DNA from 4 places in the Paeniglutamicibacter sp. ORCA_105 genome. Region 1 is predicted to be linked to each of the others. Evidence: riboswitches for the same ligand, from Rfam matches in the RefSeq annotation. Region 1 holds a riboswitch; each other region holds the start of a gene.
The links. Region 1 has a riboswitch for thiamine pyrophosphate ahead of thiM (hydroxyethylthiazole kinase). Riboswitches for the same ligand answer to the same signal wherever they lie in the genome.

Region 1 (7,647 bases):
CGGCAACCCGATGACCGGGGCGTCGGCGATCGGCTGGAAGTCGACCTGGCCCTGTGCCAGTGCCACCAGGTAGCCGATGACCAGGCCCAGCAGGATGGACAGGCGGCCCAGCAGGCCGCGGAAGAACACTGCGGAGACCACGATGGCCAGCACCGTCGCGAAGGTGGTCAGCGGGAAGTCCTGCATCGGCTTCAGCGTGGCCGAGGCCAAGTTCAAGCCGATCAGCGCGACGATGGTGCCCATGACCACCGGTGGCATCAGGGCGTGGATCCACCCGGTGCCGGATTTCTGCACGATCAGCCCGACGACGAACAGCGCGGCGCCGGAGACCACGATGCCGCCCAGCGCGCCGGCCATCCCGTGCCCGGCCATGGCCGCGGAGACCGGGGCGATGAACGCGAAGGAGGAACCCAGGTAGCTGGGCACCCGGCCCGCGGTGATGAGCAGGAAGAGCAGGGTCCCCACACCGGAGAAGAACAGCGTGGTGGTGGCCGGGAACCCGGTGATCGCCGGGACCAGCACGGTGGACCCGAACATCGCCATGACGTGCTGCACGCCGATGGAGATGGTCTGCGGCCAGTGCAGGCGCTCGTTCGGGGCCACCACCGTTCCGGGGGAGATGGACTTGCCGTCGCCGTGCAGGTTCCAGCCAATGCCGAATCGGTTGCTCATGGGTGCCTTCCGGGCGCAGGGTGGGAAAAATGCCGGGGGAGCGCACGCGGCGCGCAAACCCCCGTGTGCATTTTACTCACCCCACGGGCAGTGCGACACCCGGGGCGCTAAGACCCACCATGTTCCCGGCGCCGGGCGCATCGGCGGCCGTCTGCGCGAAGAAGTCCAGCTCGTGCACGGACGAGGCCTCGAACGCGCGCCACATGGCCGCCCGCGTGGACTCGTCTGCCCTTGCGTGAACGCCCCGGACCAGTTCGATGGCCCGCGCCGTGACGTCGTCGAACTGAACCGAGGAATAGGTGGCGAGCCAGTCCGCGTAGGGGTGCGCCGGGTGGTTGGCCGCCGCCAGCCGCTTGCCCACGTCCTGGTAGATCCAGAAGCAGGGCAGCAGCGCGGCCGCGAGCACCGGGTAGTCGTCGCTGCCGGCCCGCAGGTGGTTGAGGTACGCGGTGGTGGCGTTCGAGGGCTCCGGAACCTGATCGGCGAGCCGGCCGCGGTGCAGCGTCATTTCCTCCTCCAGGCAGCTGGCGGCGCTTCCCGCCCAAAAGCGCTGCTCCTCGGTGGTCGGGGCGAGTTCCGAGGCCCGCGACATGACCCGCGCATAGCTGCGCAGGTACAGGGCGTCCTGGCCCAGGTAGTCCTCGAAGTCGTTTGCCTGGAGGGAGCCGTCCTTGAGCTGGCGGATGAACGCGAGCTCGTCGATACCCGCGCGGATGCCGGCGATCCGCTCCCACCAGTGCGCCAGCGGGTCCCGGGCCGGTGCCGGGCGCACCCCGTCCCAGAGTGCTGCCAGGTGGTTCACCGGGCCGTGCCCGCCTCCGACCGACAGCTCGTCCGCCCGGGCAATCGCCTCCGACAGCCAGGCCTTGGCCTGGCGCAGCGCCTGGGCCCAGTCACCGCCGCGGGCGTAGAAGGTCGCCAGCGCGGAGGAGAGCGAGCAGCCGGTGCCGTGGGTGTTGGCGGTGGCCAGCCGCGGCGAGGCGACCTCGAGGAGCACGCCGTCGGGACCGATGAGGGCGTCCCGGCACGTTTCGCCTTCCATGTGTCCGCCCTTGGCCAGCACCAGGACCAGGTACTCGGCGGCGACGGAGCGCGCCTGGGCCACCGCCTGCTCCCAGTTCCCGGCGACCTCGGCGCGCGCCAGCACGGCAAGTTCCGGGATGTTGGGGGTGATCACGTCGACGTGGGCAAAGAGGCGCCGCAGCGCGCTGGTTGCCTCTGCATCCAGCAGCGAATCCCCGCTGGTGGCGACCATGACGGGGTCCAGCACCACCGCCGGGGCATCGGAGCCCGCGGCGGTCCGGATCCCGGCCAGCCAGCCGCCGAGCTCGTCGATGACCGCTGCGTTGGCGAGCATCCCGATCTTGATCGCGTCGATGCCGATGTCCTCGGAAACCGCGCGCAGCTGCGCCAGCAGGAAGCCGGCCGGCGGCACATGCACGGCGCTAACGCCGCGGGTGTTCTGCGCGGTCAGCGCGCTGATGGCGGCCATGCCGTAGCCGCCGGCGGCGGCAATGGACTTGAGGTCTGCCTGGATCCCGGCCCCTCCGGAGGGGTCGGAGCCGGCGATGGAGAGGATGTTCTTCACGGTGCTGGTGTTCGGGGTGTTCATGGCTTCGTGCCCTCCCAGAGGTTGAGTAGGTTCGTGGCTGCGGCGCGCGGATCCTCGGCGGCGCAGATGGCGCGGACCACCGCCACGCCGGCGGCGCCGGAGCGGGCCAGCGGGGCCACGTCGTCCGCGTCGATGCCGCCGATGGCGATGACCGGCAGGTCGCTGTGCGCCACGGCGCGGGCCAGGCCCGCGTGGCCCAGTGGCTCGGGGGCATCCTTCTTGGTGGGGGTGGCGTGCACGGCGCCGACTCCCAGGTAGTCGATGGTGCCCGGGGAGCGGAGCTGCAGCTTGTTTGCGGCGTCGATCTGCGCCTCGCCGGCGGCGCTTAGCCCCAGCACGGCATCGGGCCCGATGAGTTCGCGCACCAGGGCCGCGGGCAGGTCGGACTGGCCGATGTGCACGCCCTGAACCGAGGCGCCGGCGGCGCGGGCGGCCAGGAACACGTCGACGCGGTCGTTGACCAGCAGTGACGCGCGCCCGGCGGTGTGGTGGGCGCATTCCATCACGACGTCCGCGAATTCGCCGGCCGGCATGTCCTTGCAGCGCAGCTGCACCGTCGTGATCCCTCCGTCCACCGCGGCCTTCACGATGTCGGCTAGCGGCCGGCCGGCGGTGGAGGCGGAGTCCGCGACCAGGTACACGCCGTAGCTGCTCATGAGAGCACCGCCGTCGCTCCCAGCTCCGCGGGGGAGACGGCGGCCAGGGCATCGAGGAAGAGCGGGGCGAAGGTGCCGGGGCCCGCGGCCGCGGCGGCCGCGGCCGCGGCGGCCGCGCGTTCGGCGGCGGCAGAATAGAAGGCGTGCGCGGCAACCGTGGCGACCAGCGGGTCCCCGCCGGTGGACAGGAAGGCGGCGCAGACCGCGCCCAGCGCGCACCCGCCGCCGGTGATGCGGGTCAGCAGAGCGCTGCCGCCGTGAACGTGCACGGTGCGCACCCCGTCGGTGACGAGGTCCGCCTCCCCGGAGACGGCGACGACGGCGCCGCTTTCCCTGGCCAGCCTCCCGGCGGCGCCGGCCGCGGCGGCAACCGAGTCGGTGGACTCGACCCCGCGCCCGCCGACGGCCTGACCGGCCAGCGCCAGGATCTCCGAGGCGTTGCCGCGGATCACGGTGGGCCGCGCGGCCACGAACTCGCGGGCGAGCGAGGTGCGCACGCGCAGCGAACCGACGGCCACGGGGTCCAGCACCCAGGGCGTCGAGGCGGTGCCGGCGCCGGCAACGGCCTCGCGCATGGCGGCCGCCTGCTCCGTGTTCGGGGTGCCCAGGTTCACCAAGAGGCCCGCGGCCACGGAGGCGAAGTCGCCGGCCTCCCCGGGAACGTCCACCATGGCCGGGGACCCGCCGGCCGCCAGCAGCACGTTGGCGGTGAAGTTGGTGACCACGGTGTTGGTCAGGCACTGGACCAGGGGTGAGGAGGCGCGCAGCGCGCCCAGGGCATCGGCGAGCTCGCCGGGTGTTACGAGAATTGAAGGCGCCATGGATTCCATGAGCAACATCCCTCCGCTAGTACGAACTAGATCAGGTTCTACGGGTTTCATCTCAGCCGGCCGCAAGTGCCGACACCCCGTGTCACTATGCGCGAGCCTATCCCACCTGGCACCGGGGTCGGCAGTCGATGTCACCGCGCACCGCCCGCGCACCGAGGCCGCCAAGCGTGGCGGCCTGTTGCCGATGCCACAGTGGCCGTAGGCTCAAGGGATGGGCACTTCCGACACCTCACACAAATCCGCGGCGCCTCGCGAAGCGACGGCGCTGAACGAGCTCGAGCTGCCCGAAGTGGTGCCCGAACTGCCGGAGAACATCGTGGAGATCGTCGCCTCGATGCACGACGTGGTGGCCACCCGGCTGGCGCACCCGCGCCGTTTCCGGGCCTCGCAGCTCAAGGCCCTCGAGCGCATGCTGGAGGCGCACGAACAGGACTTCATCGACGCGCTGGCCGACGACCTGGGCAAGGGCGCGGTCGAGGCCAAGATGACGGAGATCGACATGGTGCGCGCGGAAATAGACCACGCGCAACTGCACCTCTCCGAGTGGATGGAATCCAAGGCGGTGAAGATCCCGCTGGTCCTGCATCCGGCGGCGGCCAAGATCGAGCCGCAGCCCCTGGGCGTGGTGCTGGTCATCGGCGCCTGGAACTACCCGTTGCAGCTGATCCTCGCCCCGCTGGTTGCCTCCATCGCCGCGGGCAACGTCACCGTGCTCAAGCCCTCGGAACTGGCGCCGACCACCTCCACGCTGCTGGGCCGGCTGATCCCCAAGTTCCTCGACCACCGGGCGTGCGCCGTGGTCCAAGGCGGGGCCTCAACCAGCAAGGTCCTGCTGGAACAGCACTTCGACCACATCTTTTACACCGGCGGAGAGCGTGTGGGGAAGGTCGTGGCCCGCGCCGCGGCCGAGCACCTGACACCCGTGACCCTGGAGCTGGGCGGGAAGTCCCCGGCCGTGGTGATGGACGGGTCCTCCGCCACCGTGGCGCGCCGGCTGGCTTTCGGGAAGTTCATGAACGCCGGGCAGACCTGCGTGGCGCCGGACTACGTGCTGGCCGTGGGCGACGCCGCCTCGAACCTGGAAAAGCAGCTGGCCAAGGCGATCACCGGGTTCTACGGCAAGAACCCGCTGGCCAGCCGCGACTACGGCCGCATCGTCAACAAGGCCCACTTCGACAGGCTGGTTTCCTACCTGGAGCACGGCGAGGTCCTCATCGGCGGCGGGTACGACACTGACACCCTGAAAATCGAGCCGACAGTGATGGCCAACGTTGATCCCGACTCGGAATTGATGCGCGAGGAGATCTTCGGCCCGATCCTGCCGATCATCGCGGTGGAAAGCTTCGACGCGGCCGTGCGCTTCATCAATGCGCGCCCCAACCCGCTGGTCGCCTACCTCTTCAGCGAGAACCCGCGGCTGCAATCCGCCTTCGGGGACCAGGTGCGGGCAGGGGCCATCGTGCACAACGCGCCCAGCCTGCACCTGGCCGTCCCGGGCTTGCCCTTCGGGGGCGTGGGCGCCTCCGGCATGGGTTCATACCACGGGCGGCATGGCTTCGAGCGGCTCTCGCAGATGCGCTCCGTGATGGGCAAGACCACCGTGGTGGACACGCTCAAGGCGATCTACCCGCCCTACACCTGGGCGAAGTCCAAACTCCTCGACAGGCTCATGTAGGAATTCCCCGCCCGGCATATATCCATGCCGGCAAGGGTTTTTGCAGGATTTCACGGCTTGTCCGCGGAATGGCCGAAGGCCGGGGGGTCCACGCATGCGGGAACCACCCGGCCTTCGGCCAAGCATGCGCCTACGCGAGCACCGCCGAGACGATGTCCCTCGCCTCGGCCTGCACCCGGGCCAGGTGCTCCTCGCCCAGGAACGACTCGGCGTAGATCTTGTACTTGTCTTCGGTGCCCGAGGGGCGCGCGGCAAACCAGGCGTTCTGCGTGGTGACCTTCAGCCCGCCGATCTTCGCCCCGTTGCCCGGCGCCTCGGTCAGCCGTGCGGTGATCTCCTCGCCCGCGAGCACCTCGGCGGCTACGTCGGTGGCCGCGAGGTTCCCCAGCCGTGCCCGCTGCTCCCTGTCGGCCGGGGCGTCGATGCGCGCATAGCTCGGTGAGCCGTGCTCCGCGGCCAGCGCGGAATAGTGCTTCGAGGGGGAGGAGCCGGTGACGGCGGTGATCTCGCTGGCCAGCAGCGCCATCAGGATTCCGTCCTTGTCGGTGGTCCAGGTGCGCCCGTCGCGGCGCAGGAAGGATGCGCCCGCGGATTCCTCGCCGCCAAAGGCGCCGGAACCGTCCAGCAGCCCCGGCACGAACCACTTGAAGCCCACCGGGACCTCGACCAGGGTGCGGCCCAGTGAGGCGGCGACCCGGTCGATCATCGAGGAGGAGACCAGCGTCTTGCCGATGGCAGCATCCGGCGACCACCCGGTGCGGTGGTTGTAGAGGTAGTCAATCGCCACGGACAGGTAGTGGTTGGGGTTCATCAGCCCGGCATCGGGGGTGACAATGCCGTGCCGGTCGGCGTCGGCGTCGTTGCCCGTGGCAATGTCGAAGGAGCTGCGGGCGGCGATCAGCGAGGCCATCGCGTCGGCCGAGGAACAGTCCATGCGGATCTTCCCGTCGGTGTCCAGGGACATGAAGGCAAAGCGCGGGTCCACGCCCGGGTTCACCACGGTGAGGTCCAGCTTGTGGGTTTCGGCGATCGCCCCCCAGTAGTCGACGGCGGCCCCGCCCATCGGGTCCGCTCCGATGCGGATGCCGGCATCGCGGATCGCGTCCAGGTCCAGCACGGAGGGCAGGTCGTTGACGTAGGACGCCATGAAGTCGAAGGAGCCGATCTTGCCGCCCAGCCGCGCGGTGCCCAGCGGGATCCGCTTGACCCCGGCCAGCTTGGCCTCCAGCAGCTCGTTGGCGCGGTTCGCGATCCACGAGGTGGCGTCGGTGTCGGCCGGGCCGCCGTGCGGAGGGTTGTACTTCAGCCCGCCGTCGGCGGGAGGGTTGTGCGATGGGGTGATGATGATGCCGTCGGCGCGCGGGGCCGCCGGGTCGGCGTTGTGCGCCAGGATGGCGTGGCTCAGGGCCGGGGTGGGGGTCCAGCCGGTGCGTGCATCGGCCAGGATCGACACGTCGTTGCCGGCCAGGACCTCCAGCACCGTGTCCTGTGCAGGATCCGAGAGGGCATGGGTGTCCTTGCCGACGAAGACCGGTCCGGTGATCCCGGCGCCGCGCCGGTATTGGACAATGGCCTGGGTGATGGCGGCGATGTGGTCCTCGTTGAAGGAACCGTTCAGTGAGGTGCCGCGGTGCCCGGAGGTGCCGAAGGCCACGCGCTGGGCGGGGTCGGAGGGATCCGGGTGGATATCGAAGTACGCGTCGCGCACCGCTGGGAGATCGATAAGGTCTTGGGGCAGTGCCGGGGTCCCGGCGCGAGGATGGGCCATGCCCCCCAGTTTCTCATTGATTGCGTTGCCGCGGCCGAAGACGCCGCGGTGCGGGTTCATGGTTTCGTGCCGGGACCCGCTGTGCGTCGGGTCATTCCTGCTCGGCTTCCCTCACCCGGGGGACCACGCCGACGGTGTCCCAGGCATCGGCCAGCGCAAGCTCCACCCTGGATCCGGCGCCGTGGTCGCGGCGGGCCTGGAGCAGGGTCTGTTCGGCAAAGGTGCCGAAGTCCGCATCCTCAGGCAGCGCGCGCGTGGCGACCACGTCGAACCACAGGGAACCGGCGGTTTCCCAGGCGTTGCCGCCCAGGGCCGTGGCAAAGAGGTAAAACGCGTGGTTGGGGATGCCCGAGTTCAGGTGCACCCCGCCGTGGTCCTCGGCGGTCTGCACGTAGCCGGACATGGTCGCCGGCTGCGGGTCCCTGCCCAGGATC
Region 2 (7,647 bases), on a different contig from region 1:
TGCCGTGCTTGATATGCAGGCCCGGCGGTGGACGCAGGGCGAACGGCGCAAGATCACCGACCACATTGCGGTGCTTCGCGGCGAGCTGGAATCAGACTAAGTCCGCACCCGGTTTTCCGCATTCAACCAGGCATCGATCCCGCCATCCAGGTGGAGGACGTCGGTGTAGCCCGCTGCGGCCAGGGCTTCCAGTGCCTGCCGCGAACGCACGCCGGACTTACAGTGCAGCACCAGCGGCACACCGCGTGGGATCCCGGCCAGTGCCGACCCGTCCCTGATGCCGGCGAGTGGAACCAACACGGATCCTGGGATGCGCGAGATCTCGAATTCCACCGGCTCGCGTACATCGAGGAGGATGAAGTCTTCCTCCCCCGATTCCCGTCTTCCCAGCCGTTCGGCCAACCCGTCAACGGAGACCACGGCATTGTCCGTGGCCGCTTCACCTTCGCTTGCGGTGAGCCCGCAGAAAATCTCGTAGTCGACCAGTTCGGTGATTGGCTCCGCCTCCGGGTCCTTGGCGACGCCCAGTTCGCGCCAGCGCGAGGTCAGCGCGTCGAAGACCGACAGCCTGCCCAGCAAGGTTTCACCGACCCCGGTGATGAGCTTGACGGCTTCGGTGACCATGATCGCCCCGATCGAGGCACACAGCATCCCGAAGACTCCTCCCTCCGCGCAGGAGGGGACCGTTCCGGCCGCCGGCGGTTCCGGGTAGAGGTCTCGGTAGTTCGGGCCGTGCTTCGCCCAGAAGACGCTCACCTGGCCGTCGAAGCGCAGGATGGAACCCCACACGTAGGGCTTGCCCAGCAGTGCGGCCGCGTCGTTGACCAGGTAGCGCGTGGCAAAGTTGTCTGCCCCGTCCAGGATCACGTCGTAGTCCGCGAAGATCTCCAGCACGTTGGAGGAATCCAACCGCACCGGGTGCAGCACGACTTCCACCCCCGGGTTGATGGCGGCTACCGAGTCGCGGGCGGACTCCAGCTTGGTGCGGCCGATGTCGTGGACCCCGTGGATCACCTGGCGCTGCAAGTTGCTCAGCTCCACCGTGTCGTCATCGACGATTCCCAGCGTTCCCACGCCGGCAGCGGCCAGGTACAGCAATGCCGGCGATCCCAGGCCACCGGCGCCGATGACCAGCACCTTGGCGTTGCGCAGCCGGCGTTGTCCCTCGAGCCCGATCTCCGGCATGAGGGCATGGCGGGAGTAGCGTTCGAGCTCTTCCGGGGGAAGGGGAGGACCCGGCTCCACAAGGGGTGGCAACGTTGCCATGTTGTTTTCGACGAGCGTCTGACTCAATGAAACCTGCCTTAGGGGGACGAAAGGGACAACAAAAAATGATCTGCCGTTTGCAACCAGAACAAAATTGATCATCCCCGCGAAATGCTTTCGGGGGGATGATCCTCAATGAGTGGGGCTACTGGCCATCCACGGGAGAGCCATCGATTTCGCGGCCTTCCTCGGTGCACAGGCATAGCCTGTTGCCCTGCGCATCGGTGGCCACCACAAACCTGGGGGCTGCCTCGGGATCCAGGGCAGCGCCGGTGGCTTCCAGCTCGCTGAGGATGGGCGAGCTTTCACTGTGCGGCACCGTGATGTCCAGGTGGAAACGGTTGGCGTTGGGCGTGGCGGTCTTTTGGAACCACAGGGCCGGTCCCCGGCCGAAGGGGTCGGCCAGGCTGCCGTCCTTCTGCCGCTTGTAGCCCAGCGCCGTGCGCCAGGTTTCCGAGATGGCGTCCTCGTCGTCGGTGTCGATGGCGATCTCCACCACGCGCAGCAGTTCCGGCCTGGCCACGGCGCCGGAGTTCTGTGCCTGGGCGGAGATCGACCGGGCCAGCGCCGCATCGCGCGCACTCACCCTGCTCCCCGCATCGTGCGAGGTCAGGGTGATGAACAACGTGTCGTAACGCCAATCAACGTCCGGGTGGTGGTTGGCCTCCTGCGCCAGGGCGCCGATGGTGGAGAACAGCGCCAGGGCGGAGGCCGAGGACTCGCACTTCAACGCTGTGCGCAGTGCACCCATTCCGTAGCGCCACTGCGGCAGCTGCAACAGATTCGCCTGGACTTGTTCGAGACTCAGAACATCTTTTGCGGGCATGGTTCTCTCCTTCGGTTCCGGTTCTAGAGATCCGGGCGTCCCTCCATGGCGGAGGAGGCCAGGGCATGGGTGCGCCTGGGGATGCGCCCTGCTTGTGCCGCCAGTCTGCCACCAATGACAGCATGTCTAAAGGCCTGTGCCATGCGCACCGGATCCTGTGCCCGGGTCACCGCCGAGGCCAGCAACACCGCGTCGCAGCCCAGTTCCATGGCCAGCGCCGCGTCGGAGGCGGTGCCGATTCCGGCATCGAGGATGACGGGGATCGAGGCCCGGGAGACGATCAATTCGATGTTGTGCGGGTTCAGGATCCCCAGCCCGGTCCCGATCGGGGCACCCAGCGGCATGACGGCCGCGGCCCCGAGCTGTTCGAGACGCAGGGCCAGCACCGGGTCGTCGTTGGTGTAGGCGAAGACCTTGAAGCCGCGCTCCACCAGGGCCTCGGTGGCCTCGACGAGTTCGACGGCGTCGGGCAGCAGCGTGTGCTCGTCGGCGATCACCTCGAGCTTGACCCAGTCGGTTTCCAGGGCCTCGCGTCCGAGCTCGGCGGTCATCAGCGCCTCGCGGGCGGTGAAGCAGCCGGCGGTGTTGGGCAGAACGCGGATGTTGTTCTCGAGAAGCAGGTCAAAGAGGTTGGTGCCGCCGGTGGACCCCGGTCCGGGCGCGCTGTAGCGGCGCATGGCCACCGTGGTCAGCTCGGTGCCGGAAGCAACCAGCGCGGCACCCAGTCCGTCCAGGCTCGGTGCGCCTCCGGTGCCCATGATGAGCCGGGAACCCAGGGCGATGCCGTCGATGACCAGCGGTTCGGTCTCGGTGAGTGTTTGTGTCATGGTCCTTCGCTTTCTTCCAAGAGGGGGGCGGAGCGGATGTGCAGGGAGGGACCTAGCCGCCCTGGACGGCGGTGACGATTTCGATGTCGTCGTGCTGCTCAAGCTCGGTCACCGACCACTGGCTGCGCGGGACGATGCCGGAGTTGCGGGCAACGGCCACGCCCAGGCGTCCGCCGTCCGCGGGCTTGCCGGTGGGCAGCAGCTCGCGCCCCGTGACTGCGGTGACCAGCTCGGCCAGGGTGGTCCCGGCGGCCAGCGGACTGGGTGCGCCGTTGAGTTGGATGGTGCTCATGAATACTCCTTGGGTTTCAGGGCCGGTGAGAAGCGGTCGGGTCGGAAGCGGTCCCAGGCGGGGTCGCTGCGGCCGGCGATCAGCTCGACGGCGATGTGGGCGGCGATGGGGGTCAGCAGCACGCCGTGCCGGAAGAACCCGGTGGCGATCAGTAGACCCGGCACATCCGGCCCGGTCGCCGAGGCCATGCGTCCCAGCAACGGCGCATTGTCGGGTGTGCCGGGGCGGGCGCGGGCGGTGGTTTCGATGAGTTCGAGCTCGGCGACCGCGGGCAGCAGCACCTGGGCATCGCGCAGCAGCTGGTGTACTCCCCCGGCGCTGACCCCCGGGTTGCCGTCCTCGCGGGCGGTCGCCCCGATGACCACGGTGTCATCCTCGCGCGGGACCACGTAGACCGGCACCCCGCGCACCATCCCGCGCAGCGTGGCGGTGGTCAGCGGGCGCAGGTGCTCGGGCACGCGCAGCCGCAGGATGTCCCCGTGCACCGGGCGCAACGGCAGCACCAGCGCATCGGGCAGTCCAGCGAAATCGGCGGCGCCCAGGCCGTTGGCGAGAATCGTCTCGCTGGCGCGGACCTCGGTGCCGTCGGCAAGCAGCACCCCGGTGACCCGGGAGCCCGAATCGGCGGCATCCTCGTGCAGCAGGGCCGTTGCCCGGGTGCGGACCAGCGTCTGCCCCGATTCCACCCCGTCGCGTTTGGTGCCGGTTGCCGCAAGGCATTCCATGATGGCCTTGGCCAGGGCACGCGGATCGACCTGGTGGTCCTGGGCAATGAGGTGGGCGGCGGAAATATGCGGGGAAAGCAACGGTTCGAGCGCCCGCGCTTCGCGGGTGGTTATCCGGGTGACCTCAAGCCCCTGCCGGGTTTGTGCCTCGCGCAGGTCGCCCAGCGCGGCACGGTCGGCGGCATCCGCGCCGAGGGCCAGCGTGGGGGTGGTGCGGAATCCCGGGTCCAGGCCCGTCTCGGCGGCCAGGGTCCGGGCGAAATCGGGCCAGCGGGCGGCCGAGGCCAGGGTGAGGGAAAGCAGGTCCTCTTCCTGGTAGTGCAGCTCGCTGACAGGGGCCAGCATGCCGGCAGCGGCGAACGTCGCACCGGAGGCGGGGTCCGGGTCGATGAGCATGATGCGGTGCCCTGCGCGCTGTGCTTCGAGGGCGATGCCCAGGCCGATGATTCCGCCGCCGATGACGGCAACGTCGGTGGACAGGGGGTCGGGCACGGTGCGCGACATCGAGGTCTCCTTCCCTACGCCGGTATGAGCCGGATCAGGTTCCACGCCACCCTGTTTTCGAAGGCGGCGTCTGTCGGTCGGCGCAATCGGCGCCCTCTCAGCCAGCTTTCCTGGCTCCCGCGGTACTGAACTAGTCTAGGAGACATGAGCCAGATCACCACCCAAGATGAAGCGACCCCCGTCTTAAGCGCCCCGGACCTCGCTTCCGCGCGCCTTTACTTGTGCACCGATGCCCGGGCCGAGCGCGGTGATTTCGCGGATTTCCTGCGCGCCGCCTATTCCGGAGGGGTGGACATCATCCAGCTGCGCGACAAGAACCTGGACGCCGGGCAGGAGCTCGAACTGCTCCAGGTATTGCGCGAAGTGGCCGGGGAATTCGGCAAGTTGTGGTCGGTGAACGACCGTGCCGACCTGGCGATGCTCTCCGGAGCACCGGTGTTCCACGTGGGCCAGAAAGACCTGCCGCTGCCCGGGGTCAGATCGCTGCTCGGGCCCTCCGTCACCGTGGGGCTTTCCAGCCACGACCCGGCGCAGATCACCGCGGCGGCTGCTGACCCCAATACCGACTACTTCTGCGTCGGCCCGCTGTGGGCCACCCCGACCAAGCCCGGGCGCGCGGCCGTCGGACTGGAGATGGTGGAGCACGCCGCCTCCTTGAAGACGACCAAGCCGTGGTTCGCTATCGGCGGTATCGACCTGGGCAACGTGGAGCAGGTCGTCGAGGCGGGTGCCTCGCGCATCGTGGTGGTCCGCGCCATCACGGACGCGGACGACCCGACTGCTGCTGCGCGGGCGCTGCTGTCCAGGCTGCCGGAATTGGGCTAGCCGACGACACCTCCGGCCTTCCGGCCCTATCGGGTATCGGCCCGGTCGCCGCCAACTACTCAGGACTCCGACCGGGCCATCACCGACGAGGGGAAGTTCGATACGCAGACCCTGGCCGGGAAACCGCCGGTCGTCGTCCACCACACGCTGGGCGTCGAAGCGCTCCCCTCCCACGGCATCGAAGTCATCCGCTCGCTCCATGACCGCACTGGACAGTTCCCGCGAAACCCCTCATCCCCAATTCTCCGTTTGGTCCTTACCGCTGGCACGGATACAAGAAAAAATGTCACGGACGGGCTTCCGTACCGCTCATTTTCAACGACCCGGAGACGGCAATCCATAGCCCGGTAGAAGGGGCAGTTTTCAGGAAGACCGGGCGGCGGTGCGGGCGATAGTCTAGGCGTGGGGAGTTCCGCCGCCGCGGAGCCGGCACGAATGGGAGAAGCAATGACCAGCGAGACCACGACCAGCACGTCCGCAACGAGGCATGCCGCCGACAGCCACGAGGTGATCCGCGTGCGGGGTGCCCGGGTGAACAACCTCAAGGACATCAGCGTCGAGATCCCCAAGCGCCGCCTCACGGTGTTCACCGGGGTCTCCGGCTCGGGCAAGTCCTCGCTGGTCTTCGGCACCATCGCCGCCGAGTCCCAGCGCATGATCAACGAGACCTACTCCGCGTTCGTGCAGGGTTTCATGCCCACCCTGGCCCGCCCCGAGGTCGACACGCTCGAGGGGCTGACCACCGCGATCCTGGTGGACCAGGAACGCCTGGGCTCCAACCCGCGCTCCACCGTCGGCACGGTCACCGACGCCAACGCCATGCTGCGCATCGTTTTCTCGCGGCTGGCACAACCCCACATCGGTTCCCCGCAGGCGTACTCCTTCAATGTCCCCTCGGTTTCCGGGGCAGGCGCCGTGACCCTGGAAAAGGGCGGGAAGAAGATCAAGGAACGGCGATCCTTCTCCATCACCGGCGGCATGTGCCCGGAATGCGAGGGTCGCGGCAAGGTCAACGACTTCGACCTCACCGCGCTGTTTGACGAGACCAAGTCACTTTCCGAGGGGGCGCTGACGGTTCCCGGCTACTCGATGGACGGTTGGTACGGGCGCATTTTCTCCGGATCCGGCTACTTCGACATGGACAAGAAACTGTCCAAGTTCACCAAGGCCGAAATGCATGACCTGCTCCACCGGGAGCCGACCAAAATCAAGGTCGAGGGCATCAACCTCACCTACGAAGGCATCATCCCCAAGATGCAGAAGTCGTTCCTGGCCAAGGATGTCGAGGCCATGCAGCCGCACATCCGCGCCTTCGTCGAGCGTGCGATCACCTTCACCGCCTGCCCCGAATGCGGCGGCACGCGCCTGGCCGAGCACGCCCGCAACTCGAAGATCGATGGCAAGTCCATCGCCGATGCCTGCGCCATGCAGATCAGCGACCTGGCGCGCTGGGTCCGCGGGCTTCGCGAGCCATCGGTGGCCCCGCTGCTTGACGCGCTCGGGGACACGCTGGATTCCTTCGTCGACATCGGGCTGGGCTACCTCTCGCTGGACCGCCCCTCCGGAACGCTTTCGGGGGGCGAGGCGCAACGCACCAAGATGATTCGCCACCTGGGCTCCTCGCTCACCGACGTCACCTACGTCTTCGACGAGCCGACCATCGGGCTGCACCCGCACGACATCGACAAGATGAACGAGCTGCTGCTGGCCCTGCGCGACAAGGGCAACACCGTGCTGGTCGTCGAGCACAAGCCCGAGGCCATCGCCATCGCCGACCACGTCGTTGACCTGGGCCCAAAAGCCGGTTCCGGCGGCGGACAGATCATGTTCGAGGGCACGGTGGAAGGCCTGCGCGCCTCCGACACCATCACCGGGCATCACCTGGATGACAGGGCGAAGCTGAAGGAGGCCGTGCGCACCTCCTCCTCGGCGCTTCAGGTGCGCGGCGCCAACACCAACAACCTCAGGAACGTTGATGTGGACATCCCGCTTGGCGTGCTCACTGTCCTCACCGGCGTCGCCGGGTCGGGCAAGAGTTCGCTCATCACCGGATCGGTCGCCGGGCGCGAGGGCGTCATCAGCATCGACCAGGGTTCCATCAAGGGATCGCGGCGCTCCAACCCCGCCACCTACACCGGGCTGCTGGAGCCCATCCGCAAGGCTTTCGCGAAGGCCAACGGCGTGAAGCCGGCGCTGTTCAGCGCGAACTCCGAGGGCGCCTGCCCCACCTGCAATGGCGCCGGGGTCATCTTCACCGACCTGGGCATGATGGCCGGGGTCTCCAGCACCTGCGAGGAGTGCGAGGGCAAGCGCTTTGACTCGATGGTGCTCGACTACCACCTGGGCGGCAAGGACATCTCCGAGGTGCTGGCGATGTCGGTG
Region 3 (7,647 bases), on a different contig from region 1:
CGCGCGTGCCGGGGTGATGTAGGGGTCGTAGGCAAGGATTTCCATACCGAAACCCTGCAGGCGGGCAGCGACCAGCGCACCAATGCGGCCCAGGCCGATAATGCCGGCCTTCTTCTCGAAGAGCTCCACGCCAGTGTAGGAGCTGCGCTTCCATGCGCCGCTCTTCAGCGATGCGTTGGCAGCGGGAATGCGACGGGCGAGGGACACGATGTGGCCCACGGTCAGCTCGGCTGCCGAAATGATGTTGGAGGTCGGGGCATTCACGACCATGACGCCGGCCTGGGTGGCTGCCTTGATGTCCACATTGTCCAGACCCACACCCGCGCGGGCGATGACCTTCAGGTTCTTGGCGGCCGCAATGGCTTCTGCGTCGACCTGGGTTGCGGAGCGCACGAGGATGGCGTCAACATCTGCAATCGCGGACAGCAACTGGGAGCGGTCCGCACCGTCGGTCTGGCGAATTTCGAAATCGGGACCCAGGGCCGCAACGGTTGCGGGCGAGAGTTCTTCGGCCAATAGGACGACTGGCTTGTTTACAGACACAGGGGTGGCACCTTTGCTATTTCAGTGGGCTGGATGCTTGGACCGGATTGAGACGGGCCAGATACCAGAATATCGTCCGCCTCGTCATAATCCCGGCTCGATAGGTCGATGTTACGGGACAAATCCGGGTCACTGTGCGCATAGTCACAGACACTTGGCTTACGGGGCAATACGTGGCTTGGACCGCGCAATCCGCTCTCCCGCTCATCCCAGTGGCCATCACTCGGCCCTGGATCCGGCCGGCGGCTCGATGTCCACCCAGCGAATCAGGGCCGTCAGGTTGCCGACACCATCGTGGTGCCATCCGGCGGCAGGCTCAGGCATGCTCCCCACGGCGCAGATCCGGTCTACCCCGCACGCGCCAAGCGCATCGGACCACGCTTCGAGCGTTTGTGGCGAACAAGCTACGCCCACCGTCTGCAGGTCACGGCGCAACGGTTCCATCAGGTGCAGCACCTCCTCGATTCCCTCGACGGAGTGGATACGGAGGAAACGGTTCAGGGGCGAAGGAACAAGGGTTTCGGGCCGGGAGTCATGGACAACGGTCCAGTTGTTGCCCGCCGGAGCGGTGAAGTACAGCGGTCCGTCATCAGCGTAGGAACGGAATTCCTGGGTCGAGCGCACCCTGTCCAGGGCGACATGCTCGTCAAGGCCCAGCCGGGCCCGGGGCTCCGCGAGGTCGAATAGTTGCATCTGCTCGGCGACCGCGGCGGCAAAGCGTCCCGGGTCGACCTCGCCGCCGCGTTGGGCAAAGACGGCATGGGGTGACAAGCAACCCTGTTGATCGTACTGGGAGGCGTCGTAGGCGACCTTCCGGGCAGTATTCGCAAATTCCGCTTCAGTCAGTGCCTCGACACCGATCACCGCAAAACTTACCTTGTGCCCGTGCGCAATGAACCTCACGCCGGACGGCACGCGGGCCGACACCGATGCAATGGCCGCGCCGCCGCCGGTCGCCACCACTGCGTCGGAACGGGCAAATGCCGCACGCTCGATCTCTTCGGCTCCCCCGCCCCAATGGACAACCGCCAGGCAGGAGGCCAACGCCGGGTCTTCCTCGGCGATGCTCTGGGCCAGGAAAACCGCAAAAAGCGGTTCGCCCGAGGCCGACTTGCCCAGCATTGCCGACTTCACCAGCAGTGTGCACACCACGTTCCACGCAGCCAGGCCAGGCACGTTCCCGGCCAGGACCTGTGTGGTCAGGCGTGGTCCATAGGCCTTAGAGCGGCCCCCGGCACCATTGGGCCGGAAACCGTCCAGGATCAGGGGGTCCTCCAGGTCCTGGGCGAGGAAGCGCAGGAGGCGATCATGCCGGAAGGTCTGCAGGTAGCGGGCCAGGCCGCGGCGCACCATGGCGGGGGCATAGCCCGTCACCGCCGGCAGCACGGCCTCGGCCCGCACCCGCCAGTGGTAGTCCGGATCGTCCCACCGGGCGAAGACCTTCCCGAGCACGTCCACCACGTCCATCACCGGCCTGTTGGCCAGGTGCTCCCGCTGGGCAGCAAGAAGCCGACTCGCCACCAGGTCCAGGAGGGCGGGAGACATCTGCGGCACGCGAACCACGATGCCGCCCACCGTCATTTCCCGCCAATCGAGCCCTTCGAGCTCGTGGGTTTCAAGTTGCGGCAGGAAGTAGCCGTCGATTGCCGGGGCCTCGGCGCTGCCCGGCACCGCGAGGGATCCGTCCATGTACGTTGGTTCCTTCATGGCTCAACCCCGGTTCGCGCCGAACATCTCATCCAGTGCCATGGAGCATCCCCTGGCTTCGGCGGCCTCGGCGCGTCCGAGCAACACGAAGTCGGGTTGTGCACCTGCTCCCCCGGTTGCCGGTGGCACCAGGTATCCAATGTCCTCGGCGAGCACCGCGAGGCACGATCCCCTGTTGGCCAGGTCGTAGTGCACGATCAGGCCGTGGCTGCCCCGTTCCGCGTCCCGTCCCGTTTGGGGATCAATGACCCGGATCCGGCTCCATGCCGGGACCGCCTTGCGCCGCTGGCCCGGCTCACGGCCCAGCCATGCCTCGCGCAGCGTGGAGTCGTAGTACTGGGTACTGATTTCGGTCATGCCGTAGTAGTTCACGCACCATTCATCGGCAATGCCGAGGCGTTGGGCAAAGAGAGACCGCAATTCCTCGGCCCCCACCTCGCGGGAACGTCCCTTGTATCCACCGGTGTCCAGCAGCCTGCTGCCGGCGGGCAGGGAGAAGAACAGTCCTTCGCGTTCGAGGGCGTCGAGCAGGTGCACGTAGGCAAAGGAGGTGCCCAGCAATGCCACCGGTTCCCCGCTTGCTTCCGCATCGCGCAGCACCGCGGCCAGTCGTTTCCAGTCGAGGGTGTCGCCCGCCATGAAGTGGTCGCTTCCCGTGGCCCCAAAGGCGTCCACCAGCTCACCCAGGAAATGGGCCAGGGATGAACTCGGGTTCTCCGTCGGGCCGGGGTTGAGCACCAGCAGTGGCATACGCCGTGTATCGGGCAGGAAGTAGTGGGCGAATCCCTCGCGCGCCGAGGCATCATAGAGGTGCAGGTGCGGGTGGTGGTTCCTGCCGCGCGTGGACGGGTCCGTGCTGCCACTGGTCATGAAGACGGCTGCGGAGTCTTCCGCCGGTGCGCAGGCCAGGGTCAGTTCCTTGAACGCGGTCAGGGGCACCGCCGGGATGTCCTGCCACTTGGCGACGACGCCGGGCTGTGCACCACGTGCCCGGCAGAAGCGCTGGTAGGGAATGTTGCGTTCGAATTGGTAGGCGAAAAGTTCAAGCGCCATGGCGTTGAATTCGGCGTTATCCGGGCACTGTCCCGTTCCGTGGGCCTGGACCGGCTCCGGACCCCGCTCAATAAACGCCTGGAGGCGCAGGTCCAGGTCGTCGCGTTCGGCCCCGGGCATGCTGGTGGATCCATGGCCGTTCATCGGGCGTTCTCCTCTGCCGTGCTGGACTCGAGCAGCTCGCCGGTGTCCGCGGTTGGCCCCGACGGTCCGTCCAGGCTCCGGGCCTGCCCGCCCAGCGACGCCAGGTCCGTGCTGCGCCCGGCAATGGCCGACACCAGCAGGGTCACCACTGCGGAGGCCGCAAGTGCGGCGAGGAACGGGGCCAGTGACAGTCCCTGGGCAAAAGTGGCGATGGCCACGGCGGCCGGCAGGTTTCCTCCGGCGATCCAGCCATAGCCCAGTGCCGCCACCAGCCCGGCGATCGATCCGCATATCGCTCCCGTGGAGGTCGAGCGGCGCCATAGGCCCAAGAGGATCGGGATGATCGTCGCGGCACACAGCAAGTCGGCGATCAGGAACAGTCGCAGCACCGAGAAGCCTTGGAAGGCAATCAGAGCGGGGATCGCCGTAAACACGATCGTGGCTATGCGCGCCCCGGTGAGGCCGAGTCTGGGTACATGGGTCACGGCCATGGCAGCCAACCCGTTTTGCAACGTGTCCACCGTGGAGGCAACCAAGGCCAGGGTCAGCACCAAGACCGCAGCAAGCACCCAGCCCGGCTGGGACTCAAGCAGGGCAAAGAACGGCACCGCCGGCGTGCCCAGGGCGACACCGTAACCGGCCGCGAGCAGCCCAACCAGGGCCGCCGCGAATACCACTGGAAACCGGGTGACTGCCCCGATAACGGCGCCGCGGCTCAGTGCGCGGGAATCGCGTGCTGCCCAGACACGTTGCCAGTACCCGTTGTGGAAGAGCGTTGTGGCGGTGACAGCCACCACCAACGTCAGCGCGGCCTCGACACCGCCAAGGTCAACGGTCAGAAGTGCCGGGTCCAGCGGTGCCTCGGCACGGGCAAGTCCCCCGAAGAGCACCATGCCGACGACCAGTAGCAAGGCGAAGAGCATCCAGGATTGCCAGCGGTCGGTGCGGATCGAGGCCCGCAGACCGCCGTAGGCGGTGTACAGGGCGGTGATCAACGCCACCGCGACAATGCCCAGCCGAGGGTCCAAGTCGGACATGCGTCCTAACACCGCGCCAATGGCTGTCAGCTCGGCAGACAGGGCAATGAGCATGTACATCATGGAAATCACCAGTGCATAGATGTGCATGGTGGATCCATAGCGCAGGCGCACAAACTCCACGAGGTTGTGTCCTTGCGGGATCAATGCCCGCAGCCTCTTGCCCACCAGAACGAGTCCAATCAGCGGCACCGTAACTGCTACGGCATAACCGACCACTCCGGCAATGCCCGTACTCGCACCGATTTCCGGTGCTGCAAAGAGAATCCAGGCACCCACCCCCGAGGCAAAAAAGGACAATCCCAGCCCCAGGCCGTTTTGGCTATTGCGCGCCACGGCGAATTCCTCGAGGTTTCGATCCCGGCCCAGTCCAAGGCCAACCCAGGCAAACACCGCCAAGACCAACACCAATATCGCCAAGGACACGGAAAAATCAAGCATCTGCAAACATCCCTTCGCCGGCATTACCCGGACAGGTTCATGCGGTCGGCGACACCCTAAGTCGCCCTCTCAGCCTGGTCTTTCCCAAGCTCCCGCGTTGTGTGACCGACTCTAGCCACAGGTTGAACCGGTTCCCAACCCAACGCCCTCCAACACCTCGAATATGACGTGGACCATCCGATTTCTCCCGCACTGGATGGATATGCGGTTCATGGAGCTCGACAGCATCCATGGAAAAGGAGTTGAAGTGACAGGCGAGGCGCCCATGCTCGTGCGTTTTTCGCGCAGAGCCGTTGACACGTGCGCGCAGCGGCTCTGAAAAACCCCTAGCCATGTGGGACTTGGAAACGCTGGATTGGAGGCTATGTTGACTCCAGGCACGCCGAAGAAGATTACCTTCGTCAACCCGTGTCAGGTTCGATGATCTTGATGCAGAATGTCCTGGGTACGACTGTGAAGTCCACGTCGGGGATCCTAACCGGGTCCAAGATCTATGGATAACACTTCGTAGCTGGCTACGTGTCGTTGCCCTCTGGAACGGCGACGTCCGGGACTTTCCGCAGCCCCGAACGAGCGCCGAAGAGCGCTCAGGCGCCGCGCACCGCGACTTCGCCGGACTTGGCGTTCTCCGTCCCGAACACGAGGTAGCGGTTGGCGATCTTCTCGGTGAAGAAGCGGTCGTGGCTGACCACCACCACGGCACCAGGGAAATGCAGCAGCGCTCGTTCCATCACCTGGGTGCTGGACATGTCCAGGTGGTTCGTCGGCTCATCCAGGATCAGCACCGAGGCACCCGAGAGCAGACACATTGCCATGGCCACACGGGCACGCTGGCCTCCGGACAGATTTCCGATGCGGTTCTTCAAATCCGCCTCGGAAAACTGGAACATGGCCAGGAACCGGTTCACCGACTTTTTCGTCGCACTGAACGCCAGGGAATTCGGCATGGCATTCACCGCGTGGGTCACGGTGTCGTTCGGATCCAGTTCGTCAAGGATCTCGTTGTAGGAAACGACCGCGGCACCCTTGGTCCAGGTGACGTATCCCGAATCCTGCTTTTCCTGTTCGGTGAGTACCCGCAACAGCGTCGACTTGCCGCTGCCGTTGGCACCGAGGATCACCATGCGGTTGCCACGCCGGACCTCGAAGCTTAGGTCAGTGAAAAGGGTCTTCTCCCCATAGGACTTCGATAAGCCCTCAACTCGACAAAGGGTGTCCTTGATGTGCAGGCCACCGTAGATTTCGGTGATGATCTTGTCCACGGGCCGCGGGGCGCGTGACTTCTTGATTTTGGAAAGCTTGTTGTCCAGGCCCTTGCTTGCAGCCTTGGCTGCTTCCCGGCGGTCGGAGATGCCTTCGGCTTCAAAGGCGAGGAGCTCCGACTCGTGAACGAACTGGGACTCAAGGGACTTGAGCTTGAACTGCTTGGCCACCACGTACTCGGCGAAGTTTCCCGGGTATTCGTGGAGGTGGAAATTCTCGACCTCGATGATCCTGGTAACCACCGAGTCCAGGAACTTGCGGTCGTGCGAAACGATGATTGCCGCGCCCTTGAATGACTTGAACCAGTTCTCCAGCCATTCAACACCCGCAACATCGAGGAAGTTGGTGGGTTCATCCAGAAGCAGCACATCCGGGTCCTCGAGCAGGATCTTTGCCAGTGCAGCACGGTTCCGCCAACCGCCGGACAAGGAATCGATGGGGCAAACCCGATGGGCCTCGTCGAAGCCCAACTTGGTGAGCACGGTGTCGATGGAGCGGGGGTAGTCCCAGCCATCCATGTGATCCATGGATTCAAACAGTTCGGACTGGCGGTGAATCAACCGATCCATTTCATCGGCCTTGGGGTCGGCGGCAATGGTCACATCGATCTCGGCGAGTTCCGCTTCAATCGCCTTGACCTCGGCAAAGAGCTCGTCAAGCACCTCGGAGATGGTGGACGCCCCGTTGAGTTCCGAGAACTGGGAGAAGTAGCCGATCTTGGTTCCAAGTTCCACCGCCACGGTGCCGGCGTCCGGCTCCACTTGGTCAAGGATCAGTTTCAGCAAGGTCGACTTGCCCGAACCGTTCCTGCCGATAAGCCCGACCCTGTCCCCCGCTTCAAGCTTGAAGAATGCCTCGCGCAGGATCTGGTTGTTTTCAAATCGCACGCTGACATCGTTTAGCCGGATCAAGCTCATGGTGGTGTGGTCCTATCAAGAGAATCGGTGGTGGAATGACGGGCATATTTCCCCATATGGGGGTTCGCTCGGTGACATGGACACGAGCCAATACCGCTAAACACCACTATCGATTCTACAAGGCGGGGCACGGTGGTGCCTTTCACCTTCAAATGCCAGACTGGGGTGAGGAGGCGAGCCGTGGCTGGAAACGAATTCACCGGTTCACGCGACAGCTCTGCCCACGAACAACTGATCTGGGAGTACATAGAGTCACTGCCCGAGAATGAAATCGACGGCATCATTGCACGCGCAGAGCGCAAGGTTGAAAAAATCGGCCATGGCATGTCGATGGCCGGACGGCCCCTCGAGCCAAAGATCCGCAACCGGCTGATTCAGGCGGCCATCCTGCGAGAACTAAATACCCGCGCTGGATGACATCCGAGGTGCGCGCCCATCCTTGGGACCATAGTGCGGGCACTATTTCACCAGCGGTGCCCCGGTCCCGGAATTTCCGTAGGTCTCCGCATGGATGTGGTCCAGATGTCGCGTCGTATCGTTCC
Region 4 (7,647 bases), on a different contig from region 1:
CCCTGCAACGCGACAACAAACTCTTCGGCGCGCTCGTAGCGCTGGGCATGGGGCGGCAGGGAATCCATGGAATGATTGCGGGCCTCGGCGTCAAACATGGAGGTCACCACGTTGATGCCCGCCCGCCCGCCGCTGATGTGGTCCAGCGAGGCCAGCAGCCTGGCGGCGTGGAAGGGCGCGTAGAAACTCGCCGAGATCGTGGTGACCAACCCGATGCGGCTGGTGGCACGGGCCATGGCACTGAGAGCAGTCACCGGTTCCAGGAACCAGGGGATCCCTGCCGCGTATTCGTGGTTCACGCTCTGCCCGTCGGCAAAAAAGACAGCATCCAGGCAACCGCGCTCGGCAATCCGGGCAAGTTCCTCGTAGTAGGAAATGTCGCCGACGCGGTCGGCGCTGGATTCGGGGTGGCGCCATCCCATGGTGTGGTGGCCCGCCCCGTAGATGAAGGCGTTCAGGTGCAATTGGCGTGTGGCGTCCACGATTCTTTACCCGACCGCCTAGTTCATCACCAGGCCGCCGTCGACAACCAGGTTCTGCCCGGTCACCGCCCGGGACCACGGTGAAGCGAACAGCAGTGCGGCGTCGGCGAACTCCGCCGGGGAAGTGACCCTGCGCAGTGGCGTGGAGCCGGCGATCAGATCGAAGACCGCTTCCGGGGTGGCCGCGGAGGCATCGGTGGTGCGAAGCAGGCCGCCGGAGATCATGTTCACGCGGATGTTTTCCGGGCCCAGGTCGGCCGCGAACGTGCGGGTCATGGCCAGCAGGGCAGCCTTGGCCGCGGTGTAGTCGTGGTAGGGGACCACGGGGTTCTGGAAGAGGTTCGTCCCGATGTTGACGATGTTGCCAAAGCCCGCGGTTCTCATGCCGGGCAGGGTTGCCTGGATCGTGTTCAGCGCACCGCCGACGATGCCGGTGAACTGCTCCCCGAAAGCCATGTAGCCGATTCCATCGGCTTTGGCACGGGCGTCGCCATTGAACGAAAAATCGGGCAGGGCGTTGTTGACGACAGTGGTGATGGGAGCACCAAAATGTTCCTGCGCCCTGGCCACCAATTGGGAGACTTGATCCGTGTTCGCGACATCGGCCTGGACCGCGATCGCGCGATCGGCCCCGAACTCGGCTGCCAGTTCCCGGGCGGCGGTTTCGCTGGAGCGGTAGTTCAATACGAGCCGTGCGCCTTCGCGCGCAAAGGCCCGGGCTAGGTCTGCCCCGAGTCCGCGTCCGGCCCCGGTGATCAACACGATTTGGTCCTTGATAAGCATTTCTTGCACCCTTCTGTTGGGCGAAGGGATGCCATGGAACCAGCCGACGGGCGTCCAGGAATTTGGGGTACGAGGGCAGTTCAAGCCGGACCGGCATCCCTTCGCTCGGATTATCGAGATCAGGTTCAACGGGTCTATCTCTCAGCCGCCAGGCGGCACCCCGTGTCGAGTCCTGTGGCCAACGTAGCACCGGTACGGGGCAATCCCCGAATCAAGGGCAAGGACGGAGGCGACACACGCCCGGCGTCACCGGTCGGTGTCCGCGGGCAGTGCTACGGATGCGGCAAACTAGTGTGGGTGAGCCAGATGCGAATAATCCAGACCATTGCCGCCGAGTTAACTTCCGGAGGTGCTTCGGTTGCCGACTGGCAGGTGAAGGCCGCCGTCGAATTGCTCGATGCCGGATCGACCGTCCCCTTCATTGCCCGATACCGCAAGGAAGCCACCGGAACCCTGGACGACACCCAGCTGCGCCTGCTTGAGGAGCGGCTGCGCTACCTGCGTGAATTAGAAGACCGCCGGGAAGCGATCCTGAAGGCCATCGAGGAGCAGGGGAAACTCACCGACGAGCTGCGGGCCGCCATCATGGCCGCCGGCACCAAGGCCGAATTGGAGGACCTGTATCTGCCGTACAAGTCCAAGCGCCGCACCCGTGCCCAGATCGCCCGCGAGGCCGGACTCGAGCCGCTGGCCGACTCGCTGATCCTTGATCCCGCCCAGGATCCCGAAGCGCTGGCAGCCACCTTCCTGAACCCCGAGCACGAGGTCAATGCGGCATCTGATGCCCTGGCCGGTGCCCGGGCCATTCTCACCGAACGTGCCTCGCAGGACGCGGTGCTGGTTTCCGAATTGCGCGAACGGCTGTGGACACGAGGGAAGATCTCGTCCAAGATCGCATCCGGCGCCCCTGCGGCGGATGCCTCGAAGTTCTCCGACTACGAAGATTTCGTGCAGCCCGTTGCCACGCAGCCCTCACACCGCATCCTCGCGCTGCTGCGCGGAGAACGCGAGGGTGCGCTGAACCTGGAGCTGGCCGAGGCGGACCCGCGCGACGACGCGGCGCTCACCGAGGCGCGGGCCGGATACGAGGCCGCCGTCGCCCGTTCGCTGGGCATCAAGGCCGCTGCCGATGCGCCGGCCGGCAAGTGGCTGGCACAAACCGTTCGCCTGGCCTGGCGCGGACGCCTGTTGGCACGGTTGGAGGCGGACCTGCGCACGCGGCTCTTCGAGGCCGCGGAGGAAGCCAGCGTCAAGGTCTTCGCCGCCAACCTGCGCGACGTGCTGCTCGCCGCCCCTGCCGGAAACCGGGCGGTGCTGGGGCTGGACCCCGGGTTGCGCACCGGGGTGAAGGTTGCCGTCGTCGACGCCACCGGCAAAGTGGTCGACATTGCGACCATCTACCCGCACGCCCCGGCGAACAAATGGGATGCCTCCGTGGCGACCCTGGTGGCACTGGCAACCAAGCACGGCACCGAACTGATTGCCGTGGGCAACGGGACCGCAAGCCGCGAGACCGACAAGCTTGCCGGCGAGGTCATCGCCAAGCTGACCAACAAGCCGGCCAAGGTCATCGTCTCCGAAGCCGGGGCATCGGTGTATTCGGCGTCGGCGCTGGCAAGCGCCGAGTTGCCGGACCTGGATGTCTCCATCCGCGGTGCGGTGTCCATTGCCCGCCGGCTGCAGGATCCGCTGGCCGAACTGGTGAAGATCGAACCCAAGTCAATCGGCGTGGGCCAGTATCAGCACGACTTGACCCCGGCCAAGCTTGACCGCTCCCTGGATGCCGTGGTCGAGGACTGCGTCAACGCCGTCGGCGTGGATGTGAACACCGCTTCCCCGGCACTGCTGGCCCGGGTGGCCGGAGTCGGTTCGCTGCTGAGCCGCAACATCGTCGAACACCGCAATGCGAACGGTCCTTTCAACACCCGCCGGTCCCTGTTGAAGGTTCCGCGCCTGGGAGCCAAGGCCTTTGAGCAGTGTGCCGGATTCCTGCGCATCACCGGCGGCAAGCAGCCGCTGGATGCCTCCGCCGTGCACCCTGAGGCGTACGGACTGGCCGAAACCCTGCTGGCAGCCGCCGAGGCCAGCAACCAATCGGTGGCCACCCTGAATGCTGCAGAATTTGTCACCGAGCAATTCGGCCTGCCCACGGTCAAGGACGTCATCGCCGAACTCGTGCGGCCTGCCCGCGACCCGCGCCCCGACTTCAAGACCGCGAACCTCAAGGAGGGCGTGGAAAAGATCGGCGACCTGCAAGTCGGCATGATCCTGGAAGGCACCGTTTCCAATGTGGCCGCCTTCGGCGCATTCGTTGACGTGGGAGTCCACCAAGACGGACTGGTCCACGTCTCGGCCATGAGCAACAAGTTCATTTCCGATCCGCGCGAGGTCGTCACATCGGGCCAGGTCGTCAAGGTCAAGGTGCTGGAGGTCGACCCGGCGCGCAAGCGCATCTCGCTCACCCTGCGCCTGGATGACGAGCCTGGGGCCAAAGCCGAGCGGACGGACCGGGCCCCGCGAGGCACCGGACAGCGCAACGAACAGCGGGGCCAACGCCCGGCGCGCGGCGGCGAGGGAAGCCAGCGCGGCGGCAAACCGCAACAGAACCGGCCCGCCAACGCCGCCGGGTCCAACGCAAACACCGCCATGGCCGAGGCCCTGCGCCGCGCCGGCCTGAGCAGCTAGCACCGGCCAACCGCGCCAAGGCATCCGGTGGCGGCCCCGAATGGGCCGCCACCGGAAACCCGGCGCGTTGCCACGGATGTCGGCCACGCGAAAGGTGGCGTACCGTTGTCTGCGATGTCCCACGCTCCGGACGGGAGTTCCGGCCACGAAGCACACTGAGAGAAGCCCGCAATGGATGGCGAAACACTGAGCGAATTGATCATGACGGTATTCATGGTGCTGCTCATGGTTGCAATGGCCTACATGATGAAAGCCGCCGCCACCGGACAAATCAGGCGCAATGCCTGGATCGGGATCCGCACCGGCGCCCTGACCCACTGCGACGAGTGCTGGCTGCTGGGCCATCACGCGGCGGCGAACAAGGGCACCATGGGCTGTTGGTTGGCCGCGGTGATCATGGCAGCCGGAGGCATCCTCTCAACATTGGTGACGCTACCTTGTTTTGTCCATCCCGCAGCCCTGATGGCGGGGCTGGCCGTGATGCTGGTCGGCCTGTTTCTTGGGGTGCGCGACGGCCACCGGGCGGTGGCCAAGATCCATGCCGGGCAGCGCATCGTTTCCTCTTGAACCCGTCGCGACCAAGGCATGCTAACCAAGGTGAGCATCACCTTGGTAGCCCTTCGCCGGTACGCAATGCATGACATATTTAGCCCGAGGTAAGTACGGCCATACTTCGGTGACAAGCCCCCGCGGAGCGCGTAGCGTGTGTGCCATGGAACTTACAGGAAAGCTTGCCGACGCATTCAACGACCAGATCACCCTGGAACTCCAGGCCTCGACTGTGTACCGCCAGTTGGCCATCGAAATGGATGTCCTGAGCCTGCCCGGCATCGCCGCATGGTTCCGTGCACAGTCCGCCGAGGAACTGGTACACGCGGAGAAGTTCATCGCCCACATGACCAACCGCGGAGCACACCCGGCGATCGGCGCCATCGGTGCCCCCGGGCTGAACGTGCTAACGGTTGACGGTGCCTTCCAGGCTTCCCTCGACCACGAGAAGAAGGTCTCCGAATCCATCCGGGACCTCTACCGCCTGGCACACAACGAGGGCGACATCGACTCGGTGCCGATGCTGACCTGGTTCATCGAGGAACAGGTCGAAGAGGAAGCCACCGTCGGTGAAATCCTGGACCGCGTGAAGATGATCAACAACGACGGCAACGGCCTGCTTCGCCTGGACAGCGAACTGGCTGCACGCTAGAAACCACCGTCGCGGGGTTGCCCGTGGCGAAGATGTGATCAAGGCCCCCGGTCCGCGACTGGGGGCCTTGGCCGTGTGTGCAATAACATGGGGTAAGGCATGTCCAGGTGCCGCGCCTCGATACGTGGTTATTCGTGAACGATCCTGGCGAATCGTGACGCCGTGCAAGACGTTGCGCCATGCATTCCATTCCCAGGTCAACCACTTGTTCAGTGAGGTCATAACCGTGTTTCACGTCCGTGCACGTATGGCATTGACCAACCCCGGATCGGGCGCTTTCGGGTGGAGACTGTCCGCATGAAGAAACTCGACTTCGCACGCACCGAGCCGATTTCTGCCCCGGTGGAAGCCGCGGGACCCACGCACCGGACCTCCGCGGAACTCAAGCTGCGCAAAGGGGCTGGCCGGCATTACGCGGTCCAGTACCTGATTCCCCAGAGCACCCCGGTCTACCTGCTTCGAGTCAGCGGGCTGTGGGCCAGCGTGCAGCACGGACAGACCTTTGGATGGCTCCCGGCCCAATGTCTCGAACGACTCGAGGCGCCCCGGCAGCCCCCGCGCGTTCCCGTGCGTCCGGTCGCCAGCCAGCTGCCGGAAAATCCCGCATCGGTTGGCGGAGCCCCCAGCGCGCCGGAAGTGCCGGACGAAGACTTCATACCCACCCACCGCAGCACTGCTGACCTGAACCTGCGCAAGGGCTCTGGCACCAACTATCCGGTGCTGCGCGTGCTGGCGGCAAACATCCAGGTCCGCAAGGTTGACGAGCTTGGCACCTGGGCCAAGATCTCCACCGGCAAGGATGTCGGCTGGGTTCCCAGCGCTTACCTGGCTCGCATCAACGTGAGCCGCCCCGCCACCGGCATACAGGCCATGGCACCAACCGAGTTCACGACCACCGTGCGCTTGAACGTCCGCAAGGACGCCGGCGACCGCTTCCCGATCCTGCGCATCATGCAGGCCGGAACCTTGGTGAAGGTCAACGGGAAACTAGGACCATGGCGAAGGATCATGCTGGAGCAGGAAACCGGCTGGGTCCCGGCGAGCCAGCTCCAGTTGCGCTACCTGGTCTCGAAGACCCCCGTCACCATCACCGAGACCACGCTCTACCGGGGTGCCTCGGCGAACTACCGCGCCTTGGCGCAGCTGGCTGTCGGCGAGCAATTGGAAGTCATTGCCAGCCGCGGACAGTGGACCAAAGTCCGCGCTGGGCGGCTTGAAGGCTGGGTCCACAGTTCCCACTTGGGATGACACGGCCAATTTGCCGCGGCAGCTTCCTGCCACTTGGTGTCCTTATTGCCTAAAGTAAGGCTCTGGGGGTAGAAGAACTTGGTAATGTCCCCGCATACTCGAAACTATTGTGGATTCCTTGCGGGGCCACAACCGTTCAAAGGACGCGCCTTGACGATGGCCACACCGAAATACATTCGTGCCCTTTTCGCGGGGGTGCTGGCGGCAGGAATGGTTTTCACCGCGCTGCCTGCAACCTCCCAGGTCCGTGTCAACGCCGAATCCAGCAGCCAGGTCCGCGTCGGCAAGTTCGCTTTGCCGCTTGACCCCGACACGTACCGAATGACCTCCCCAATGGGGCCGCGTTGCATGCCGGTGGTGGGAGGGTCGACCCACCACCTCGGCCAGGACATGGGCACAAGGGACAACGCCCCGATCTATGCCGTGGCCGCAGGCACCGTGCGCAAAATCGTCAACGGCACCGGATCGACCTCAGGACAAGTGGTGGTTACCCACCGGATCGACGGGGGAACCTACGAGTCGGCCTACATGCACATGTGGCCCAACGACGTCTTGGTCAAGACGGGCCAAAAGGTCGCGGCCGGGCAAAAGATCGCCCTGGTGGGTTCCTCGGGGCCCTCCACCGGCCCACACCTGCACCTGGAAATCTGGAAGGATCGCTTCTACTCCAGCGATTCGAACGTTCGCAACCCCCGTGCCTTCCTCAAAGACCGCGGGCTGGACCTGAACTCACATGCCACCGCGACATATGCGGAGTCGCTGAAGACTTGCACCTATTACGCGCGCGGCAAGGCCGAGCTCTTTGCCTCGGCTTCCGCCGACTCTAAGGTCCTCGCCAGGCCGGACCGCAACGCCCATGTCAGCAGCAAACCCGGTGCCATCAACGGACTTCGTAACGGGTCCTTCGTCAAGGTCAAGTACGGCTCGGTTACCGGTTGGATGAACCGATTTGCCGTCACGCCCTACAAATTGGGGGCAGCCCCCGAGGGGTCGGTGACATCCACGGGAACCGTCACCAACGGTGTCCGGGTGCCCTTTGCCAAATACAGCAACCCCTATGGCTTGAACATGCGCTCTGGCGCGGCCACCTGGTACTCGAAGCTCCTGATGATTCCCGCCGGCACCACCTTCGAAGCCTATGAAAGCTCCGCTGGCTGGTTGCGCGTGAAATACAAGGGAACCGAAGGCTGGGTATCGGCAAGCTTGGCGCGCAAGACCGCGTCCATCGACCAGACGAAACTACGCGCA

Region 2: another riboswitch for thiamine pyrophosphate. It lies ahead of thiO (glycine oxidase ThiO); the one in region 1 lies ahead of thiM (hydroxyethylthiazole kinase).
Region 3: another riboswitch for thiamine pyrophosphate. It lies ahead of ACIPUB_RS17730 (sodium:solute symporter family transporter); the one in region 1 lies ahead of thiM (hydroxyethylthiazole kinase).
Region 4: another riboswitch for thiamine pyrophosphate. It lies ahead of ACIPUB_RS14870 (3-oxoacyl-ACP reductase); the one in region 1 lies ahead of thiM (hydroxyethylthiazole kinase).

Annotation. Positions count from the first base shown of each region.
Region 1 covers NZ_JBIXLM010000026.1:29,316-36,962, forward strand. The annotation lists gene ACIPUB_RS13345 (uracil-xanthine permease family protein) at 1-672, opposite strand, end outside; gene thiD (bifunctional hydroxymethylpyrimidine kinase/phosphomethylpyrimidine kinase) at 749-2,284, opposite strand; gene thiE (thiamine phosphate synthase) at 2,281-2,940, opposite strand; gene thiM (hydroxyethylthiazole kinase) at 2,937-3,770, opposite strand; TPP riboswitch at 3,762-3,860, opposite strand; gene ACIPUB_RS13365 (aldehyde dehydrogenase family protein) at 3,982-5,445, shown strand; gene pgm (phosphoglucomutase (alpha-D-glucose-1,6-bisphosphate-dependent)) at 5,576-7,213, opposite strand; gene ACIPUB_RS13375 (M4 family metallopeptidase) at 7,305-7,647, opposite strand, start outside.
Region 2 covers NZ_JBIXLM010000004.1:6,545-14,191, reverse strand. The annotation lists gene ACIPUB_RS02840 (DNA gyrase subunit A) at 1-100, shown strand, start outside; gene moeB (molybdopterin-synthase adenylyltransferase MoeB) at 97-1,266, opposite strand; gene ACIPUB_RS02830 (4a-hydroxytetrahydrobiopterin dehydratase) at 1,412-2,092, opposite strand; gene ACIPUB_RS02825 (thiazole synthase) at 2,116-2,919, opposite strand; gene thiS (sulfur carrier protein ThiS) at 2,972-3,211, opposite strand; gene thiO (glycine oxidase ThiO) at 3,208-4,440, opposite strand; TPP riboswitch at 4,435-4,570, opposite strand; gene thiE (thiamine phosphate synthase) at 4,585-5,265, shown strand; gene ACIPUB_RS02805 (ATP-binding cassette domain-containing protein) at 5,713-7,647, shown strand, end outside.
Region 3 covers NZ_JBIXLM010000048.1:1,257-8,903, reverse strand. The annotation lists gene serA (phosphoglycerate dehydrogenase) at 1-543, opposite strand, end outside; gene ACIPUB_RS17740 (acyl-CoA reductase) at 763-2,232, opposite strand; gene ACIPUB_RS17735 (hypothetical protein) at 2,254-3,447, opposite strand; gene ACIPUB_RS17730 (sodium:solute symporter family transporter) at 3,444-4,925, opposite strand; TPP riboswitch at 4,916-5,031, opposite strand; gene ACIPUB_RS17725 (ABC-F family ATP-binding cassette domain-containing protein) at 5,513-7,075, opposite strand; gene ACIPUB_RS17720 (hypothetical protein) at 7,286-7,522, shown strand; partial or broken gene ACIPUB_RS17715 (SH3 domain-containing protein) at 7,565-7,647, opposite strand, start outside.
Region 4 covers NZ_JBIXLM010000032.1:4,266-11,912, reverse strand. The annotation lists gene ACIPUB_RS14875 (LLM class flavin-dependent oxidoreductase) at 1-482, opposite strand, end outside; gene ACIPUB_RS14870 (3-oxoacyl-ACP reductase) at 501-1,265, opposite strand; TPP riboswitch at 1,345-1,438, opposite strand; gene ACIPUB_RS14865 (Tex family protein) at 1,572-3,950, shown strand; gene ACIPUB_RS14860 (hypothetical protein) at 4,122-4,517, shown strand; gene ACIPUB_RS14855 (ferritin) at 4,663-5,151, shown strand; gene ACIPUB_RS14850 (SH3 domain-containing protein) at 5,449-6,399, shown strand; gene ACIPUB_RS14845 (SH3 domain-containing protein) at 6,556-7,647, shown strand, end outside.